DNA from 3 places in the Streptosporangium heterodermiicola genome. Region 3 is predicted to be linked to each of the others. Evidence: riboswitches for the same ligand, from Rfam matches in the RefSeq annotation. Region 3 holds a riboswitch; each other region holds the start of a gene.
The links. Region 3 has a riboswitch for S-adenosylmethionine ahead of ACSC1Q_RS33070 (aminotransferase class V-fold PLP-dependent enzyme). Riboswitches for the same ligand answer to the same signal wherever they lie in the genome.
Positions count from the first base shown of each region.

Region 1 (3,246 bases), on a different contig from region 3:
TGAAGCGGAACAAGGTGGTCGTCCTCGTCCCGCTCCCCAACGTCGCCCAGACCGTCGTCGAGAGCGCCGGCGTGGACAGGACCGCGGTGGTCGTGCTGCCCTCCACCGAGGTTCCCCAGCCCCTGTACAACCTGGTGGGCGGGGACGCCTACTACATCGGCGTCACCAGCCGCTGCTCGATCGGCTTCCCCGTGCTCAAGGGCACCCAGAACGGCTTCGTCAGCGCCGGGCACTGCGGCAACCCCGGTAACACCACCACCGGCTTCAACCGCGTCGCCCAGGGCGTCTTCCAGGGATCGTCCTTCCCGGGCAACGACTACTCCTGGGTCGCGACCAACGCCAACTGGACGGCCACGCCGGCGGTGGGCAACAGCGAGGGTGGCACCGTCCCCGTCGCCGGCGCCCGGGTCGCCATCGAGGGGGCCTCGGTCTGCCGGTCGGGCTCCACCACCGACTGGCACTGCGGCGTCATCCAGCAGCGCGACGCCAGCGTCACCTACCCCCAGGGCACCGTCTTCCAGCTGACCCGCACCAGCGTCTGCGCCGAACCCGGCGACTCCGGCGGCTCCTTCATCTCCGTCGACCAGGCCCAGGGCGTCACCTCGGGCGGCTCCGGCGACTGCAGCCAGGGCGGCACCACCTACTTCCAGCCGATCGCCGAGATCCTCACCGCCTACGGACTGAGCCTGCGGACCACCGCTGGCAATCCGCCGCCGCCGGTCACGGGCACCTGCACCGGCTTCCCGAACGTCTACACCGGCACCCTGTCCACCGGCCAGTCCGCCTACCAGCCGAACAACCTCTACTACCGGTCGACCGTCAGGGGCCCGCACACCGCCTGCCTGGACGGCATCGAGGGGACCGACTTCGATTTGTACCTGCAGAAGTGGAACGGGACGAGCTGGACGGTCGTCGCCACCTCCGACGGCGCGGGTCCCGACGAGAGGATCTCCTACACCGGCACGGCCGGCTACTACCGCTACCGGGTGTTCTCCACGGCCGGCTCCGGCCCGTACACCCTGGGGTACCGGACACCGTAGCCCCGCGACGGCCGGGAGAAGGGGTGAGGCCCCCGCCGGGCCCGCGATCACCGAGGATCGCGGGCCCGGCGGGGGCCTCACCCGCTTTCCGGGCCGTGTGCCGGATGCCTCGCGACCGGCGCCCCGGCTCCGGTTGTCCGCTGGATAACACGCCATGTCTCGCACAGCGAGACAAGGAGTCAGGAGGGCGGCGGGGCGGGGTAGAGTGCTTAGGACCTGCGCGTCAGGTTCCAAACTGAATATTTGCTCATCCAGAGGGGTGGAGGGACCGGCCCTGCGAAGCCCCGGCAACCATCCCGGTTCAAGACTCGCGATCTGCGCGAGGTCGGCCGGGACAGGTGCCAATTCCGGTCTGTGACCAGGGTGGTCCGCAGACGAAGATGAGGGAAAGGCCTCGCTTCATGGCGCTCGCAACCACTGAGAACAACACCACCTCCTCCGGTCGTGCCGGCGGCGCGCGTGACCCGCGCTTCGGCCCCGCCGTGGCCCTCTCCTGCCGGGAGTGCGGTGCCCGCTACGACCTCGGCCCCGACTTCGCCTGTACGGAGTGTTTCGGGCCCCTTGAGATCGCGTACGAGTTCGGGCGTGTGACCCGGGAGCGCATCGCCGAGGGGCCGACCAACATCTGGCGCTACCGCTCGCTGCTGCCCGTCCCCGAGGACGTGGCCGGCAAGCCCAACATGGCGCCCGGCTGGACCAAGCTCGTCAACGCCGGAAACCTCGCCCGCGAGCTGGGCATCCGCTCCCTGCACGTGAAGGACGACTCCGGCAACCCCACGCACTCCTTCAAGGACCGCGTGGTGGCCATCGCCGTCGAGGCGGCCCGCAGCTTCGGGTTCCACACCCTCTCCTGCTCCTCCACCGGCAACCTGGCCGGCGCCGTGACCGCCGCCGCCGCGCGGGCCGGGCTGGACGCCTGCGTGTTCATCCCCTCCGACCTGGAGCAGGCCAAGATCGTCATGGCCTCCGTGTACGGCGGCAGGCTCATCGGCATCGAGGGCACGTACGACGACGTGAACCGCTTCTGCTCCGAGCTCATCGGCGACGAGCTGGGCGACCAGTGGGGCTTCGTCAACGTCAACCTCCGGCCCTACTACGCGGAGGGGTCCAAGACCCTGGCGTACGAGATCGCCGAGCAGCTCGGCTGGCGCATCCCCGACCAGATCGTCATCCCGGTCGCGTCGGGCTCGCAGCTCACGAAGGTCGACAAGGGCTTCAAGGAGCTGATCGCGCTCGGCCTGGTCGAGGAGAAGCCCTACAAGATCTTCGCGGCCCAGGCCGAGGGGTGCTCCCCGGTCTCCGCCGCCTACAAGGCGGGCCACGACGTGATCCGCCCGGTCAAGCCGGACACGATCGCCAAGTCGCTGGCGATCGGCAACCCGGCAGACGGCCCGTACGTCCTGGACATCGCCCGCCGCACCGGCGGAGCGGTCGAGGACGTCACCGACGCCGAGATCGTCGACGCGATCCGGCTGCTGGCCAGGACCGAGGGCATCTTCGCCGAGACCGCCGGAGGCGTCGTCGTCGGGGTGCTGCGCAAGCTGGTCGCCGCGGGCACGCTCGACCCCGACGCCGAGACCGTGGTCCTCAACACCGGCGACGGCCTCAAGACCCTTGACGCGGTGGCCGCGGAGGCGCGCCCGACCGCGGTGATTCGGCCGTCCCTTGACGCATTCCGTGCGGCTATCGCCTAGAAATCGTGAAAGGTACTGAATTATGAGCGTTTCTGTGCGGATTCCGACGATTCTCCGGACTTACACCGATGGTGCTGCCGAGGTGAACGGAGAGGGTGAGACCCTGCGCGATGTTCTGCAGAAGCTCGACGCGGACTTCCCGGGGATCGGGGCCCGGATTCTCGATGACGCGGGAAAGATCCGACGTTTTGTCAACGTCTATGTAGGGGATGAGGACGTCCGTTTTGTCGACAACCTCGACACGGCCACGCCCTCCGGCGTCCAGGTCTCCATCATCCCGGCGGTGGCCGGAGGCTGATCCTCCCGCCCTGACGCGGCCCTGACCGCCCAGCGCCGCCTCGGCGCCGCCCCAGGGGCGTCCACGACTCCACGGCACCCGCCCGGCTCCGGCCGGGCGGGTGCCGTGTTTTATGACACAAGCTCATATTCGTGGAGTAGATGGATAATGTAACCCTTAACTAACTAATAGTGATAGTGAAACTCTCTCCTCGTACTAAAAGCTCTCGTAAAGA
Region 1 is NZ_JBPJSR010000044.1:27,128-30,373, forward strand. It holds gene ACSC1Q_RS41765 (S1 family peptidase) at 1-1,040, shown strand, start outside; SAM riboswitch class I at 1,285-1,427, shown strand; gene thrC (threonine synthase) at 1,442-2,734, shown strand; gene ACSC1Q_RS41775 (MoaD/ThiS family protein) at 2,757-3,032, shown strand.
Region 1: it holds a riboswitch for S-adenosylmethionine, as region 3 does, so the genes downstream of both, thrC (threonine synthase) here and ACSC1Q_RS33070 (aminotransferase class V-fold PLP-dependent enzyme) in region 3, are expected to answer to the same signal.

Region 2 (3,246 bases), on a different contig from region 3:
GTGGCGCGATCCAGACCGGCGTCGACTACGTCACCTACGCCGTCCCCGGCATCCTCGTCATGTGCGCCTCCTACGGCGCCTCCCTGACCGCGGTCGCCGTCAGCCAGGACATGAGCCGGGGGATCGTCGACAGGTTCAGGTCGATGGACGTCGGCGGCGGGGCGTTCCTGGGCGGGCACGTGGCCGCCAGTACCGTGCGCAACCTCACCTCGCTCGTCATCGTGTTCGTCGTCGCGTTCCTGCTCGGCTTCCGGGCGGAGGCGGGCCTGTCGGGCTGGGCCGCGGCGGTGGGCGTCCTGGTGGTGTTCGTCCTGGCGATCTCCTCGGTCTCGGCCGTGGTCGGCCTGCTGTCCAGGACGCCGGAGGCGGCGGGCGGCTTCACCTTCCTCGTGATGTTCCTGCCCTACCCGAGCAGCGCCTTCGTCCCGGTGCACACCATGCCCGCGTGGCTGCACGGGTTCGCGGAGAACCAGCCGGCCACCCCGATCATCGAGTCCGTACGCGGCCTGCTGCTCGGTCAGCCGGTGGGCGGCGATCCGTGGAAGGCGCTGGCCTGGTGCGGCGGTTTCCTGCTGGTCTCGGCGGCCCTCTCCGGCAGGCTGTTCCGCCGCCGCGCCCGCTGAGGTGGTGGGGGCGCGACCCCGCCCGTACGGAAGGAGACCACCGGGCCCCGGCGAGGCGGGCCCGGTGGTCTCCGGCGTCGGGGGACACGGGCGGGCGGGGTGGTTTCGGGGAAGTTCGGTGACCGGGCCCGACGAGCCGGCCACAGAGCCCGGATGCCCGGAGCCCGGATGCCCGGATGCCCGGAGCCCTGATGTCCGCCAGGCTCAGGACGACCCGGCTCAGCTGACCAGGGTGAGCCAGTGCGGCGCGTCCCCGAAGGGGGCGGTGCGGGCGGTGACGGCGTCCATCAGCCAGGCGGCCGAGGCGCGGGCGTTCTCCACCACGCCGGGCGGGTAGGCGTACTTGACCCGGTGCTCCTCGAACTCGTCCTCGTCGTCCAGGAAGACCCGGCTCGCGCGGCCCTTGAGCAGGTTGCGGCGGGTCCGGATCACGTCGAGGTCCAGGTCGACCATGGTGACCTCGCCGTCGCTCCACTCGGGCACCGTGGAGATGTCGCAGTAGATCTCGTGCTTGTGCGGGGCGGCGTTGAAGGCGGCCGTCCACCAGGCGTCGCGGGGGAAGAGCATCACGAACGGATGCGGCCAGGCGACCGCGGGACCGTCGCCCTTGTGGCCGCTGGAGTCGGCCACGCAGCCCGTCCACACCCCGTGCTCGTCCTCGCCGAGCAACAGGCCGCGGTGGTGCCAGTGCAGTGACCCGTCGTACTTGCGGTAGACCACATTCACACTCTCATAGGACATTCCCCGACACTAAGGCTTGACAGAGATCTATGTATTTCCTACCTTCTAAATAGGTTAAGAGTGTCAGTGAGAAGCCCCGGCTGGCTGACCGGCAACCCTCGCACCGCGGCGGGGTGCCCCCGGGGGAGACCAGGCGGCACGGTGGGCGTGCCGCAAGCGCGGACCCCTTCACAGGGGTCACCGAGACATGCCCGGGAGTGCCACATGTCGAAGACCAGCACACTGAACCACGCGAGCCCCGTCGACCTCGACACCCACGGCCACTACCGGCCCGGTGGCAGGCCCGGCCCGCGTTACCCCTTCCAGGGGCGCGTCGGCACACCCGCCTTCCCCGCGGAGCCGGGCCGCTACCACCTCTACGTCGCGGCCGTCTGTCCGTACGCCCAGCGCGCGGCCATCGTGCGCTCCCTCAAGGGACTCCAGGACGTGGTCTCGCTCTCCTACGTCGACGACGAGCGCGACGGCCGCGGGTGGGCGTTCCGCGAGCGGCGCGGCGCCGACCCGGTCAACGGGTTCACCGTCCTGCGGCAGGCGTACGAGGTGACCGAGCCCGGCTTCGACGGGCACGTCTCGGTGCCGGTGCTGTGGGACAGGACGACCGGCCGCATCGTCAGCAACGACTTCCCCGACATCACGATCGACCTGGCCACCCGGTTCGGCGGCGACCCCGACGCCGACCTCTACCCCGAGGAGCTCAGGCCGGAGATCGACGAGCTCAACACGAGGATCTACGAGATCGTCAACACGGCGGCGGGCCGTGTGGCGGCGGCCACCACCGAGACCGCGTACACCGAGGCGCGCGCGGCCGTGGTCGCCTTCCTGGACGAGCTGGACGACCGCCTGGCCGACCGCAGGTTCCTGTTCGGCTCGGGGATCACCGAGTCGGACGTGCGGCTCTGGCCGACCCTGCTCCGCTTCGACCTGAGCGACAACCCGGCGGCGAGGATCAGTGAGCGCCCGCTCACCGCCTTCCCCAACCTGTGGGACTACGCCAGGGACCTGTACGCCCACCCCGCCTTCCGCGAGAACACCGACTTCACCGTCATCTCCCCGGCGAAGGGCGAGACCGGCGCCTGGCGGATCCCGGTCGAGCCGCTGCATGCCGACTGGGACCAGCCGCACCGCAGAGCCGCCGTATGAGCGCCTCGATCGCCGTCGTCGGAGCCGGGCCGACGGGCACCTGCCTGGTGGAGCGCATCTGCGCCAACGCCACCGACCTGCTCGGCTGGCCGTCGCTGGACGTCCACGTGATCGACCCCCACCCGCCGGGCGGCGGGCGCGTCTGGCGCCACGACCAGCCGGACCTGCTCTGGATGAACTCCGCCGCCGCCGACGTGACGCTCTTCACCGACGAGTCGGTGCGCTGCGAGGGGCCGATCCGCCCCGGGCCCACGCTGGCCGAGTGGCTCGGCGGCGACCCCGGCGGGTTCGCCTCCCGCCCGGCGCAGAACGGCTACCTCTCCCACGTCTTCCGGCACGCGGTGGCGAACGCGCCACGCGGCGTCCGGGTGCACGTGCACGCCGCCCGCGCCGTCGACCTCGCCGACGTCCCGGGCGGGCAGGTGGTGAAACTGGAGGACGGCCGGACGATCGAGGCCGACGCGGTGATCCTCGCCCAGGGACACGGCGACGTGACACCGACGAGGGAGGAGGGCGAGCTGGCCGGTCTGGCCGCGCGCGGCGGGCTGCGCTACCTGCCCACCGGCTACGCGGCGGACCTCGACCTGGACGCCGTCCCCGCCGGGGAACCGGTGCTCATGCGGGGGATGGGCCTCGCCTTCGTCGACCTGATGGTGCTGCTCACCTCGGGCCGGGGCGGCCGGTTCGTGCGCGAGTACGACGGGGAGCTCGTCTACCTGCCCAGCGGGCGCGAGCCCCACAT
Region 2 is NZ_JBPJSR010000021.1:34,341-37,586, forward strand. It holds gene ACSC1Q_RS33985 (ABC transporter permease) at 1-623, shown strand, start outside; gene ACSC1Q_RS33990 (DUF402 domain-containing protein) at 843-1,364, opposite strand; SAM riboswitch class IV at 1,417-1,529, shown strand; gene ACSC1Q_RS33995 (glutathione S-transferase C-terminal domain-containing protein) at 1,569-2,504, shown strand; gene ACSC1Q_RS34000 (FAD/NAD(P)-binding protein) at 2,501-3,246, shown strand, end outside.
Region 2: it holds a riboswitch for S-adenosylmethionine, as region 3 does, so the genes downstream of both, ACSC1Q_RS33995 (glutathione S-transferase C-terminal domain-containing protein) here and ACSC1Q_RS33070 (aminotransferase class V-fold PLP-dependent enzyme) in region 3, are expected to answer to the same signal.

Region 3 (3,246 bases):
CCGCCGGAGCCTGGTGTGCACCGGCGGCTCGACGTCGAGCATCCCGGCCCTGATCACCCGCCAGAACGGGTCCTGGAAGTCCGGGTCGTCCGGCCTGCCGAACTCCCGGTGCGAGGCCACGTGCAGGTAGGAGCGGCCGAGCCTGCGGTCCCGCAGCAGCGCGTTGACGTCGGCGTGCCTGGCCACCAGCCACTGGCCGGTCGGCTCGAAGAAGCTGACCGGCCGCTCCCGTCTCAGTTCGTCGTAGACGTCGTAGGGGTGGGCGACGAATTCCGGATTCCAGGGATCAAAGCGCACGTAGGCATCGTAATCCCCGGTCTCGGCGATCCCCGGTCTCGATGGCCTCCGGCCTTGGTGACCACCGGCCTCGGTGATCTCCGGCCTCGGTGATCTCCGGCTAGGATCCGGCTCGCTCGTCGGGCTTCCCCCTCTCGGCCGGCTCGTCCGCCCGGCCCGCCGGGGCCGCCTGGGCCGCCTGGGCCGCCTGGGCCGCCTGACCCACCGAGGTCTCCGGGGTCTCCGGAGATCCCTGGGTCTCCGGGCCCGCCTCGCTCTCGGCCTCGTAGCGGGAACGCAGCTCGACCGGCTTCCGCCGCTTCGCCTTGCCGCGCATCCGGATGTTCAGCAGCTCCACCAGCAGCGAGAACGCCATCGCGAAGTAGATGTAGCCCTTGGAGATGTGCTGCTCGAAGCCCTCGGCGATGAGCACGACGCCGATCAGCACCAGGAAGGACAGGGCGAGCATCTTGATGCTCGGGTGCCGCTCCACGAAACGGCTGATCGGCCCGGAGGCGACCAGCATCACGATGACCGAGACGATGACAGCCGCGATCATGACACCCAGTTCGTCGACCATGCCGACCGCGGTGATCACCGAGTCGAGCGAGAAGACGACGTCGAGGATCATGATCTGGATGATCACCGAGGTGAAGGACGCGGCCACCCTGCCCTCGGAGTGGCCGGAGTCGCCCTCCAGGCTGCCGTGCATCTCGTGGACGCTCTTGCCCAGCAGGAACAGGCCGCCGAGTATCAGGATCAGGTCGCGCCCCGATATCCCCTGCCCGAAGAGCTCGAACATCGGTTCGGTGAGTCTCACCACCCACGACAGCGCCAGCAGCAGCAGGAGACGGCTGATCAGGGCGACGGCGAGGCCGAGCCTGCGCGCCTTGTCGCGCTGTTCGGGCGGGAGCTTGCTCACCAGGATCGAGATGAAGATGATGTTGTCGATTCCCAGGACGATCTCCAGGGCGACAAGGGTGAAGAACCCTATCCATATCTCCGGGTTGGTCACCCAGTCCATTGTTTTCTCCTTCGTCGGTCGGCGCATGAGCACACCGTCGGCCAACTGCCCGAACGCTTGTCCGGCTGACTGCCAGGACGACCGGGAGACGCCCGGAGTTCCTTCCCTCTCATCACACTTCGCTGTCAAATTCGCCAAGTGCCTCCGAGGGCGCTCGTTCCGGCTCCGATATCGGGTTGATCACGTTTCGGACTTGCGGGGCACCGCGGGGTGTCGGTTATAGTTCCCCCGTAGGTCATGAGTGCCAGTGACAAGCCCCGGCTCGCTGGCCGGCAACCCTCGCGTCCGCGGCGGGGTGCCCCGGGTGAGGACCTGGTCCGGCACGAGGTGTGCCGGGCAAGCGCGGGCTCCAGGCACCTGTGTCATGGGTTGGGGTCCGATGACCTCGAAGGAGCCCTGGCATGTCCACCCTGACGATCTTCAGCACCCCCGAGAGCACCGTCGTCCCGGTGAGCGTCCCCGAGACCCGCGCGTCCTCCGGTGACCGCCCGATCCCGGCCGTGCTCGGCTCGGACCTGGAGGTCCCGGTCAGGGGCGGCAGGCTCGTCCGCTACGCCAACCTCGACTACGCCGCGAGCGCCCCCTGTCTGGAGCCGGTGAGCGCCGCCGTCGCCGCCGCGCTCCCGGCCTACTCCAGCGTCCACCGCGGCGCCGGGTACGCGTCCCAGTTGACCACGGCCCGCTACGAGCAGGCCAGGCACACGGTGCGCGCCTTCGTGGGTGCCCGTCCCGACGACTCGGTGATCTTCACCCGCAACACCACGGACGCGACCAACCTGCTGGCCCGCAGCCTGCCCGAGGGCACCACCGCCGTGGTCTTCGAGACCGAGCACCACGCCTCGCTGCTGCCCTGGGACCGGGTCGTGCGGCTCGCCGCCCCCGCCTTCCCCGGCGAGGCCGTCCGCGCCGCCGACGACGCCCTCGCCGCGATCGACGGCCCCAAGCTGCTGGTCGTGACCGCCGCCTCCAACGTCACCGGGGAGCTCTGGCCGATCGCCGCGCTGGCCCACATCGCCCACCGCCACGGGGCCCGCGTCCTCGTCGACGCCGCGCAGCTCGTCCCGCACCGCCGCCTCAACCTGACGGCGCTCGACCTGGACTACGTGGTCTTCTCCGGCCACAAGCTCTACGCGCCGTTCGGCACGGGCGCGCTGATCGGCCGTTCCGACTGGCTCGCCGAGGCAGACCCGTACCTGCGGGGCGGCGGCGCGGTGAAGGCCGTGGAGGACGACGGCACCGAGTGGCACGACGACCCCGAGGCCCGGCACGAGGCCGGGACCCCGAACGTGCTGGGCGCCGTCGCGCTCGCCGCGGCCTGCGACGCCCTCACCGCCACCGGCTGGACCCCGCTGGTCCGCGAGGAGGAGCGCCTCCTCGGGCGCCTGCGCGCGGGCCTCGCCTCCGTCCCCGGCGTGCACGAGCTGTCCCTGTGGGGCCCGGACCACCCGCGCGTCGGCATCGTCTCCTTCGTGGTGGACGGCTTCACCGCCCGCGAGGTCGCCGAGGCCCTGTCCGGCGACTACGGCATCGGCGTCCGCGACGGCAAGTTCTGCGCCCACCCCTTCGTACGGCACCTGCTGGGCGCCAAGGACGGCGGCTGCGACGACGTCACCGCCTCAGCCGTCCGCGCCTCCATCGGCATCGGCACGACCTCCGAGCACGTCGACCGGTTGGTCGACGCCCTGCGGGATCTTGCCTCGCGCGGCTGACGTGACAGCATGGCCCTATGACTGAAGGCGCGCCCCGCGAGCTGAGCGTGGGAATGGGGGCGGGAGCCGAGGCCGTGCGGGGGGCGCACGGCAAGGAGCTCGCGACCGAGGACATGATCCTCAACATCGGCCCGCAGCACCCGTCCACGCACGGCGTGCTGCGGCTGCGCCTCACCCTGGACGGCGAGCGGATCAGCTCGGCCGAGCCGATCGTGGGCTACATGCACCGGGGCGCGG
Region 3 is NZ_JBPJSR010000019.1:127,404-130,649, forward strand. It holds gene ACSC1Q_RS33060 (cytochrome P450) at 1-297, opposite strand, end outside; gene ACSC1Q_RS33065 (TerC family protein) at 398-1,300, opposite strand; SAM riboswitch class IV at 1,534-1,649, shown strand; gene ACSC1Q_RS33070 (aminotransferase class V-fold PLP-dependent enzyme) at 1,702-3,009, shown strand; gene ACSC1Q_RS33075 (NADH-quinone oxidoreductase subunit D) at 3,027-3,246, shown strand, end outside.